One region of the Planococcus kocurii genome, then DNA from elsewhere that is predicted to be linked to it. Evidence: riboswitches for the same ligand, from Rfam matches in the RefSeq annotation. Region 1 holds a riboswitch; each other region holds the start of a gene.
The links. Region 1 has a riboswitch for cobalamin ahead of AUO94_RS00100 (ATP:cob(I)alamin adenosyltransferase). Riboswitches for the same ligand answer to the same signal wherever they lie in the genome.

Region 1 (3,282 bases):
GGCGAAAGCTGATACGCATGCGGCGATTCTCGTGGAGTTTGATACGCTTTACTTAGTAGATGCCGGTTTTGGAGACTCGACGGTGAGTCCAATTCCGCTTGGTGGTGAACGCCATACTGATCACAGTGGTACTTACCGCATCGAAAAAGTGGATGACGTTTATTATGATCTGATTCGTGAAAATGAAGAGAACGAAAAAGTGCTTTATAGATTTTCAACAGATGAAAAGCAGCTGGTTGACTTTCATGAAGGATGTGTCTTTAATCAAGTATCTAAAGACTCTTCTTTTACACACAATGACTTAGTCACTCGGGCAACTCAAAACGGACGAATTACTTTGTCAGATCATCAGTTAACACGCTCAGAAAATGGACAAAAAACAAAAATCGAGCTGTCTCCAGCCGATAAGAGGAACGTATTAAAAAGGGAGTTCGGAATAGATCCAGATAGCTTGAAATAACGCTATGATTTCAGGCATGTTTTACTGCATAAAAAAACTCCTCGCTTTTAAGGCGAGGAGTTTTTGTGTTTTAGTTAAATAAATCTGGGTAAATTGTTTTAGCTACTAATTCCACAGCGTCACCAATGCGCGGTCCAGGGCGTGATGTGATATCAGAATCCAAGAAAAAGACTTGATCGTTTTGAATCGCTTCGATATCGCTCCAGCCTTCACGTGCTTTGATCTCCCCGATTGGATCTTCCGTATAAGAAACCGTTGTTGTGATAATTTCTGGATTTCGTGTAATGACTTCTTCTTCTGAAATTTTTGGCCATCCTTCGAGGTCACCAAAGATATTTTCGACATTGGCATGGTTCAGTATTTCTTGTTGGAACGTTTTTTGACCTGCTGTATAAATTTCGGGCGAAGGACTGATTTCGAAAAACACTTGTTTTTTCGCTTCTACCCCTTCTATTTTTTCTTGTACTTCTTCAATTTGCTGCTGAATTGAGCTATTTAACGTATCCCCTTTGTCTTCAAGACCCATGACGGTCGAAATTTGTTCGATGTCGCCATACACATCTTCAAAAGATTGCGCTGATTCAATAACAAATACTTGGATACCTGCAGCTTCTAACTCTTCATAACCGGTTGGCGCACCTGTAGAATAACCGATGACGACATCTGGATCCATTTCAATGATGCGTTCTGCGTTAAAAACGACTGAATCTGAAACACGTTCAACTTCAGCTGCTTCTGCTGGATAATTATCATAATCAGTCGCGCCAATCACTTTTTCTCCTGCTCCAATGCCATACAAAATTTCAGTATTACTTGGAATAAGTGAGACAACTGTTTCAGGTACTTTTTCAAACGTCAACTCGTTGTCTAAATCATCTGTAACGGTATAGTTTGCTTGCTCCTCTCCTTTATTCGTTGGTTCTGCATCTGTTTTTTCTGTTGTTTCTGATTGACAAGCACCTAGAGTTAAAACAACTGCTCCGATAGCTACGTATTTGAACGAGGAAATTTTCATTGTTGATTGGTCACTTCTTTCTTTTTAGGTCTAGTTGGATAGGACTTGCTGACGAACGGGATTTCTTCCACTCCGTGATGCTGATTAACATAAACAGCCATCGTAAACAGCACGTTGGCTAACAAATTGGCATAATCAAAGAGAATGTTCGGTATTTCTTTTTCTAAACTCACTTTGTGCAAGGCCCTTACTGATTTTTTCGCTTCACTGCGACAAACATGCAGGACGCATGCAGCGTGTGTTCCTTGCGGCAAAACAAAATTACCGATTTTATCCTTTGTGAAGTTTACATAATAATCATACATGTTACTTAGCTCAATCAAGTCTTCCTCATGAACGGCTATTTTACCGCGAACTGAGCCGTTCAAATGATAAGCCATAGGTTGTAAAATCTGCAGATCTCGTTGTATAGCTTCTATATCTTGTGTCAGTGACAGGGCTTCTCCGATTCGGGTAGTCAACGAATCAGTCCTAATTTCAAAATCCACAGTAACTGCGGATTCCCGCATAAATGGATAACAAAGATAACGCATGTCTTTTTTCATCATTCCACCTCACTTCCGTTTGGTGAAGATCATGGCATTGAACGCTCTCTAAACAGCAAAAAGCCGCCCTCAAAAGAGGACGGTGGCATAGCTATTTAGAGACATACTTCAGCAGTCAAAATAGAAACGTTGCCGTATGATTCCCTTATCTTCCGAAGAGTAAAAATACGTTCAAAAAAAGGTAGGTCTCCTGGCTTGTGCATCGCTTTACTTTAAGAACCTTCCCGTTTAGTTGGTAACACTAAACAGTGGCATTTTCTTATTTCATACGCACTTACAGTTGCGGAAACAGCCCCGGAATCTAACCGAGTTCCCTGTTATGCTGACGAATCAGCACCTTTTTTCTGCATGATTATTCACTTGTTTCTAGTGTAGCATATGTCGTACGACAAAAGACATACTTATCGAACGATTATTGTTGATTGACCAGCAGTTTCACTTTAGGCAGTTCGACAAAAACGATTCGTTTATGCCATCTTAAATAAAGAGCATGCTCTGGCGAAACGGGTATTTTTATCCCTCTTTTTAATTGGTAGGTGGGATAATGTTCTTCTGGAATTTGACTCGAAATACGGAGACTTCCACCTCCGGTAAATGCGATGAACCCCGCTGAATACAAAGCAGCATGATTGGCACAAAGTAAGATGCCATTAAAAGCATCTAGCCGTTCTTCAGCTGAGCTGTCTTTCCAAGGCTTGGCATGCGTCGCTTTCAACACAGCGTCAATACCAATTCCACAAAGTGGACATTCTCCGTTCCAAAGCGGCAATAAACTTTCTCTGAATTGTTCTTTACCTCTACGCATTTTCATTTTGATTTGTAGTTCTGCTTCTGCAATCAAGCTGATTAATGGATCATGCTCTGTTTTTTTAATCACTTCCATTGACAACTCCAATTGTTCGACTTCCAAGGTGAAAATATTTAAGGCGCTAATTAGTTCTAAAAATTTCATCGCCAGTTCTTCATTGCATGGATACAAATAACCTGAATTGCCACTAGCATCTTCTTGAAATGCCGCGTATTTTACGGGCAGTAAAGGCTCTATGTCGCTAAAAAACGCCTTAATGGATAACGGATTGTCCAATTCGCGATAAACAGCCCGTGCGATAAATGCCTCTTCAGTACTGTCCTGCTGCTCGTCTGTACTTTTAGGTTTGGTTCCATGTTTACAATCTTCTCGTACATGACTAATAGCTACTAAAAATCCTTTTACATAATGAAAAACGATATCGCCTTTTTTTAACTCCTGCATTCGTTTCCAA
Region 2 (3,282 bases), 1.1 Mb from region 1:
CACGTTTGGCGAAAAAGCCACCTCGTGCAATTGCCGAAGCGATTGTAGCAAATCTTGATAAAGATGCAGCGAACATCCAAACAGTAGATATTGCTGGACCCGGATTTATCAACATTACAATCAAAAAAGATTATTTGCAGGACGTTGTCAAAACGGTACTAGAGCAAAAAGTAGATTACGGGCGTTCAACGGCAGGCGGCAATGAGCGCATCCAAGTCGAGTTTGTTTCGGCTAATCCAACTGGAGACCTGCATTTAGGGCATGCGCGTGGCTCGTCAGTCGGCGATTCGCTATGCAACATTCTAGACTTGGCTGGATATGATGTATCTCGTGAATATTATATTAACGATGCCGGTAACCAAATTAACAATTTGGCTTTATCGATCGAAGCGCGTTATTTTGAAGCACTTGGCAAAGGCGACAGCATGCCAGAAGATGGCTACCGTGGCCAAGATATTAAAGACATCGCAGAAGCGCTGGTTCAAGAACATGGCGATAAATTTGTTAGCATGACGCATGAAGAGCGTTTTGAAACATTCCGTCAACACGGGTTAAAAGTGGAATTAGCTAAACTGCAACAAGATTTAGCAAACTTCCGCGTTGAGTTTGATGAATGGTACCCAGAATCATCCTTATACAAAAACGGTAAAATCGATGAAGCATTAGCTAAGCTCCGTGCAAATGGTCATGTCTTTGAAGAAGAAGGCGCTACATGGTTCCGGTCAACAACATTTGGAGATGACAAAGATCGTGTCTTAATTAAAAATGATGGCACGTATACGTATTTAATGCCGGATATTGCCTACCATGAAGATAAATTGCAACGCGGTTTTGGCAAGCTGATCAACGTTTGGGGTGCTGACCATCACGGTTATATTCCACGGATGAAAGCAGCGATCGAAGCGCTTGGTTATGACCGTGATACACTTGAAGTGAGCATTATTCAAATGGTGCAATTGTACAAAGACGGCGAAAAAATGAAGATGAGTAAACGTACAGGAAAAGCGGTAACGATGCGCGAACTAGTCGAACTAGTTGGACTAGATGCCGTTCGTTATTTCTTCGCGATGCGTTCAGGCGATTCGCATATGGACTTTGATTTGGATTTGGCCGTTTCACAGTCCAACGAAAACCCGGTTTATTACTCGCAATATGCGCATGCTCGTATTAGCTCAATCTTGCGTCAAGCAGAAGAACAAGGTTTACTAGCTTCAGAAGAGCATTTAAACTTGTTGACTTCTGAAAAAGAAATTGATGTTTTGAAAAAAATTGGGGATTTCCCACAAGTCATCGCAGATGCAGCGAAACAACGTGCACCTCACCGTATTACAACGTACATTCAAGAATTGGCGTCAAATTTCCATAGTTTCTACAATGCCAATAAAGTATTAGATGCAGCAAACGCCGAAATGACAAGTGCTCGTTTGGCATTGATCACGGCTGTGAAAACAACGTTAGCGAATGCACTCAAAACAGTCGGCGTCGAAGCTCCTGAAAAAATGTAAGCGAAAGCTAAACGGTTACGTGTATAATGAAACAGAATTAGAACTTAATAGCGATTCATAAAGGTGCTTATGTCTAAGAACATGAGTTAAAAGGGAAGCCGGTTCAACTCCGGCGCGGTCCCGCCACTGTATGTGAGAGGAATTTGCAATATGCCACTGAAGCAATGCTTTGGGAAGGTGCAAACACCAATGATCACAAGCCAGGAGACCTGCCTTTATGACAACACACCCATATGCCTGCGAGGAAAGGCTGGATGCGCATGCTTTTTTATGGCGTCCTTTCAATCCCTCGCAGAACTTTGCGGGGGATTTTGTTTTGTGTCAGTTTTAAGTAGTCCACAAATCAGCGTCCGCCTGCAGCGATTTTTTATAACAAAAACACGACACTCTAGGGGGATTTTAATGATGAACAAGTTTTGGGAGTTTGGAGCAACAGCGGGATTAGCAGCCGTTTTACTAGCAGGATGTGGAGATGCGGCAACACCTGAAGAGGATGTCGAAACACCAGCAGAACCACCGGCAGAAGTAGCGGAAGTTGAATATCCGGTAACCATTACAGATGCAGTCGGAGATGAAATTGTTATTGAAGAAGAGCCAGAAGCTATTGTCTCAATGATTCCATCGAATACAGAAATTGCTTATGAATTAGGATTAGGTGAAAAAATGGTCGGCGTATCCGATTATGATAACTACCCAGAAGAAACAACGGATGTTGAAAAAATTGGGGGACAAGAATTTAATGTAGAAAAAATTATTAGCCTTCAGCCAGACTTAGTACTTGCACACGAATCGGGACTAGGTGTTGGAGATGCTGGATTGCAACAATTACGTGATGCAGGCCTTGACGTATTCGTCGTTCAAAATGCGGCTAGTTTTGAAGAAGTTTACGATTCAATTACAGAAATTGCACAAGCGACAGGAACGATGGAAGCAGCAGAAAAACTAGTTTCAGAAATGGAAGTCCAAGTGGCTGAAATCGAAGAACTGGCAGCAACAATTGAAGAACCCAAAACGGTCTTTTTAGAAGTCGGCAGCCAACCGGACATTTACACAACGGGAAGCGGCACATTCATGGATGAAATGTTGACATTGATTAATGCGGAAAACGTTGCTGGCGAATTAGAAGGATGGGTTATTATGGACCCAGAAGCAATCGTTGCAGCAAATCCGGATGTTATGATCACGACAGAAGGCGATTATGTTGAAGATGCAGTCGGTCAAATTAAAAAACGTGGCGGCTTTGCAGAAGTAACAGCTGTTAAAGAAGATGCCATCTACAGCTTAAATTCGGATATGCTCACTCGTTCAGGACCACGTTTAACTGCAGGACTAATGGAAATGGCACAGGCAGTTTATCCTGATGTTTTCAATGAGTAAACATCTAGTAGCATACAGCGTCTCTCTGCTGATTTTAGTAGGAGCCGTATTGCTCGGGGTGACCGTTGGAACGGTTTCTATTTCACCAGTTGTGCTGTGGAATCCGTCATCAGATGAAGCGGCGGCCAATATTTTATGGAATATTCGCATGCCTCGCGTAATTTTGGCAGGGCTTGTTGGAGCAGCGCTAGCGATTGCGGGTGCTGCGTTCCAAGGGCTTTTAAAAAATCCATTGGCCGATCCTTACACCCTGGGAGTGTCTTCCGGTGCCTCAGTCGGCGCTGTGACGACGCTCTTTTTTGGCATTTCGATACCGTTTTTAGGACCCTTCACCTTACCGGTTATGAGCATGATCGGAGCATTGCTGACGATGTTTGCCGTTATGAGCTTTGCAAAACTG
Region 3 (3,282 bases), 1.5 Mb from region 1:
ACAATAGTAGTAGCTGACATATTTTGCATAATTTCTGTACACAAGTTACTGCAATAAATCGATGTCAGCCCGCGACCTCTTGTGTGCTTGTTCGGATTTTGACGATTGACTTCGTCACGGTAAAACATATACGGTGTGCCAGTTTCTAGCTGAGACACCATGATGCGCGCCATAATTTCCATTGCGCGATACGTTTTACGCGGCAATAACGGATGATCAACTGCTTCTTGGTATTTTTCGCTAAAGTATTTGGAATCTTTTTCATCGTAAAAATCTTCAAGTCCTAATGCGTTGCCATTCGCATCTTTCCAGCCCATCACTTGCTTGACTTGGTGTGGACAGAACGTATGCCATTCCCCAATACTGCGTCCGTTTTCGTCTTTTTCTTGCAGACGCTCCATAAACAAATCTGGAATTGATACACCTGTGAAAATATCATGTGCTTTGCGGCGCTCGTCGCCATTATTGGTTTTCAAATCCAAGAAGCCGTTCATAATGTCTTTATGGAAGACGTCTAAGTAAATCGCGACTGCTCCTTGACGCTGACCTAGCTGATCGACACTGACCGCTGTATCATTAAGCAAACGAATCCACGGTACGACACCCGAAGAATTGCCTTTGAATTTTTTAATGTCTGAGCCTAACGCTCGCACTTTGCCGTAATAAATGCCGATGCCCCCACCATCTTTACTAAGGCGCGCGATATCCCAGTTGTTTAAGTAAATGCCGTCTAAAGAATCGTCTACCGTATCGATAAAACACGAAGACAATTGCCCAAAACTTTTACCTGCATTCGATAAAGTTGGAGTCGCAACGGTCATATACAAATGACTCATCGCCCAATACGCTTCTTTAACGAGCTCTAATCGACGCTCTTGCGGCTCATTTTGCATTAACGTCATGGCAATAACTAAAAAGCGCTCTTGCGGAAGTTCAAACAACTGCCCTTCATAGTCTTTTGCCAAATAACGATCTGCCAGTAAAAACAAACCGATGTAGTTAAATAGCAAATCCCGACTCGGCTCGATTTCTTGACCTATTTCTGTAATCTCTTCTTGAGAATAAGAAGCTAAGAGCTCTTTTGAGTAGATCCCGACTTGTGTTAATGCTTTGATTAACTCATAAAAGTCACCATATTTTTCAGTAGCGGAATAATTGCGGCTGCTTGCGGCTTTCTTATACAAATCACTGACATACAACTCTGCCGCTACGTAAGTCCAGTCTGGCTCGTCCATTGTGATACGATTTAATGCATAAAGTAAGGATTGCTCGCCTTTTGCTTGTTCAGCGAGTTTTGCTGCTCGCTCTAGTAGCTCGCGCGTATCTAGTCCATAAACCTCAGTTGCTCGCTTGAGCGCTTTTTCTACTGCGTCCATTTCTGTTGTATCTGTTTTCATATTCATATCAGCATAACTCCTTTGCGAATTCGTTCACTTTCATGCGTCGCTGTTTCCGCTCCTGTGCGCTTTTAAATAATTCTTTTTCAGCAGGAGTTTCTGGTATAACACCAACGACCGGTGTCGGTTTGCCGTCACTGTCGACTGCAACCATTGTCAAAATAGCTGTCGTCGTCAAATTTCTATTGCCGGTTTCAATCTGCTGACATTCTGCTTTAACATACACTTCCATCGATGTTCTTCCTGTCGATATTACAACACCTTCTAAGATGAAAATGTCCCCTACTTTAGCGGAAGATAAAAAATTCACCGTATCAATCGAAGCTGTAACGACTGCTTTTCCGCTGTGCCTCATGGCAGTAATAGCGGCAATTTCATCAATATACGCGAGTACGGTTCCACCGAATATCGTTCCTAAATGATTCGTATCAGGTGGCAACACTAACTTTGTTTGAATGGTTCTTGCCACACCTGCTGCTAATGGTTCTGTCATGATTGCATTTCCTCCTTCTATGTAAAACAAAAAAACCCATCCTCTCAGGGAGGATGGGGTGGAAAACGCAGAATAGCGGAGAAAGGCAGCAAAAAATAGCTGCTCGCGCAGAATATCTTCGTTATCCTTCTCAACTCCCGGAGAAGATCATAAACTTAGAACAAAGGCAGGTTTCCTGGCTTGTGCGTCATCCTCTGCTATCTCCTTCCCGTCCATTGGACAGTGGATTGTGATAGCTCGTCAGCACTTACAGTTGCGGGTACAGCTCCGGTATTACCGGATTCCCTTTTAAGCCTTTTCAGGCACCTTTATCACTATTTTCACTACATATAGTTATCTGAATAATAAAAAACACTAAATGTTGTATCTATACACTATAAACCACTTTCATACTTTTAACAAGACTATTTACAAACTCGTGTTAATTAGCCGTCAAATATTGTTTTAACGCTTGTTTTACGGTACTCATTGTCTTTAGTTTGCTAAAGTCTACGCGCACATCGACAGCTTTTAATGCCAGTTCAGGACGAATTCCTGTAAAAATAAGCTGAATGCCTAACAAGCGCATGATTTGATCAATTTTGTATAGAAATTCTGCAACCACATTATCAATATTATAAATCCCTGAAACATCAATAATGAGACAATGCAAATTTTCTCCTTGAACTTTCTGCGGGATAATATCCAGCAGGCGCATACTCCGATCCCCATCGACTGATCCTACAAGTGGCAACACAGCTAGTCCATCAATAATCGGAACAATTGGTGCTGAAATTTCGTTTTTAAGTTGGCGTAAGTCATGCGACATTTTTTTCTGAAGCGTGATATCACGCATAGTGGACTGGATGGCTACCGTTTCTCCGTACTGAACTGGGTAACAATACAATTCAACATCGGCTAAAGTCCCGTCAAAACGTCTAACAGTCGTTTCCATCAACTCTCCAATTGTACGATTTTCCATCCCTTTTTGAATTCGCTTCGTAATTAATTCTTTGTAGTCGTCTGTAAAGACCTCTACTACATCTGCGCCCACAACTTCTTCTTGCTTCGCTTTAAAAAATTCAGCACCTGATTGGTTTATATATAAAACCTTCTGATTTGAATGGATAATTGTTGTTTCGTCAGAATAATTCACAATGTCCTGATACATTTTTTCTTTTTCTGGAATACTTGCTAACGAAGTTGGTGCATTCGGCATATCCCTTCACCCCTTCCGTTTCGGAAACTATCTACATCCTATTTTACACTTTTTCGAGAAAACTTTCAGTGTTAAGTAACACGTAAAAACAGCTGATCTATTCTTAATCCTTTCATCACTTATAAGACAGAAATTTCTTATCGTCCACTAGAAGTTCACATCAAATTAAAAAGAGTTGCCGGTTAAGCAACTCT

Region 2: linked by a shared signal. The riboswitch ahead of AUO94_RS11930 (ABC transporter substrate-binding protein) and the one ahead of AUO94_RS00100 (ATP:cob(I)alamin adenosyltransferase) in region 1 are both predicted to bind cobalamin.
Region 3: linked by a shared signal. The riboswitch ahead of AUO94_RS09690 (acyl-CoA thioesterase) and the one ahead of AUO94_RS00100 (ATP:cob(I)alamin adenosyltransferase) in region 1 are both predicted to bind cobalamin.

The regions. Positions count from the first base shown of each region.
Region 1 covers NZ_CP013661.2:4,227-7,508, reverse strand. Annotated here, with positions in the region: gene AUO94_RS00110 (arylamine N-acetyltransferase family protein) at 1-460, shown strand, start outside; gene AUO94_RS00105 (ABC transporter substrate-binding protein) at 531-1,475, opposite strand; gene AUO94_RS00100 (ATP:cob(I)alamin adenosyltransferase) at 1,472-2,020, opposite strand; cobalamin riboswitch at 2,184-2,377, opposite strand; gene AUO94_RS00095 (HNH endonuclease) at 2,433-3,282, opposite strand, start outside.
Region 2 covers NZ_CP013661.2:2,420,235-2,423,516, forward strand. Annotated here, with positions in the region: gene argS (arginine--tRNA ligase) at 1-1,505, shown strand, start outside; cobalamin riboswitch at 1,550-1,736, shown strand; gene AUO94_RS11930 (ABC transporter substrate-binding protein) at 1,911-2,882, shown strand; gene AUO94_RS11935 (FecCD family ABC transporter permease) at 2,866-3,282, shown strand, end outside.
Region 3 covers NZ_CP013661.2:1,967,035-1,970,316, reverse strand. Annotated here, with positions in the region: gene AUO94_RS09695 (ribonucleoside-diphosphate reductase subunit alpha) at 1-1,403, opposite strand, end outside; gene AUO94_RS09690 (acyl-CoA thioesterase) at 1,405-1,890, opposite strand; cobalamin riboswitch at 2,039-2,215, opposite strand; gene AUO94_RS09685 (PAS domain S-box protein) at 2,312-3,088, opposite strand.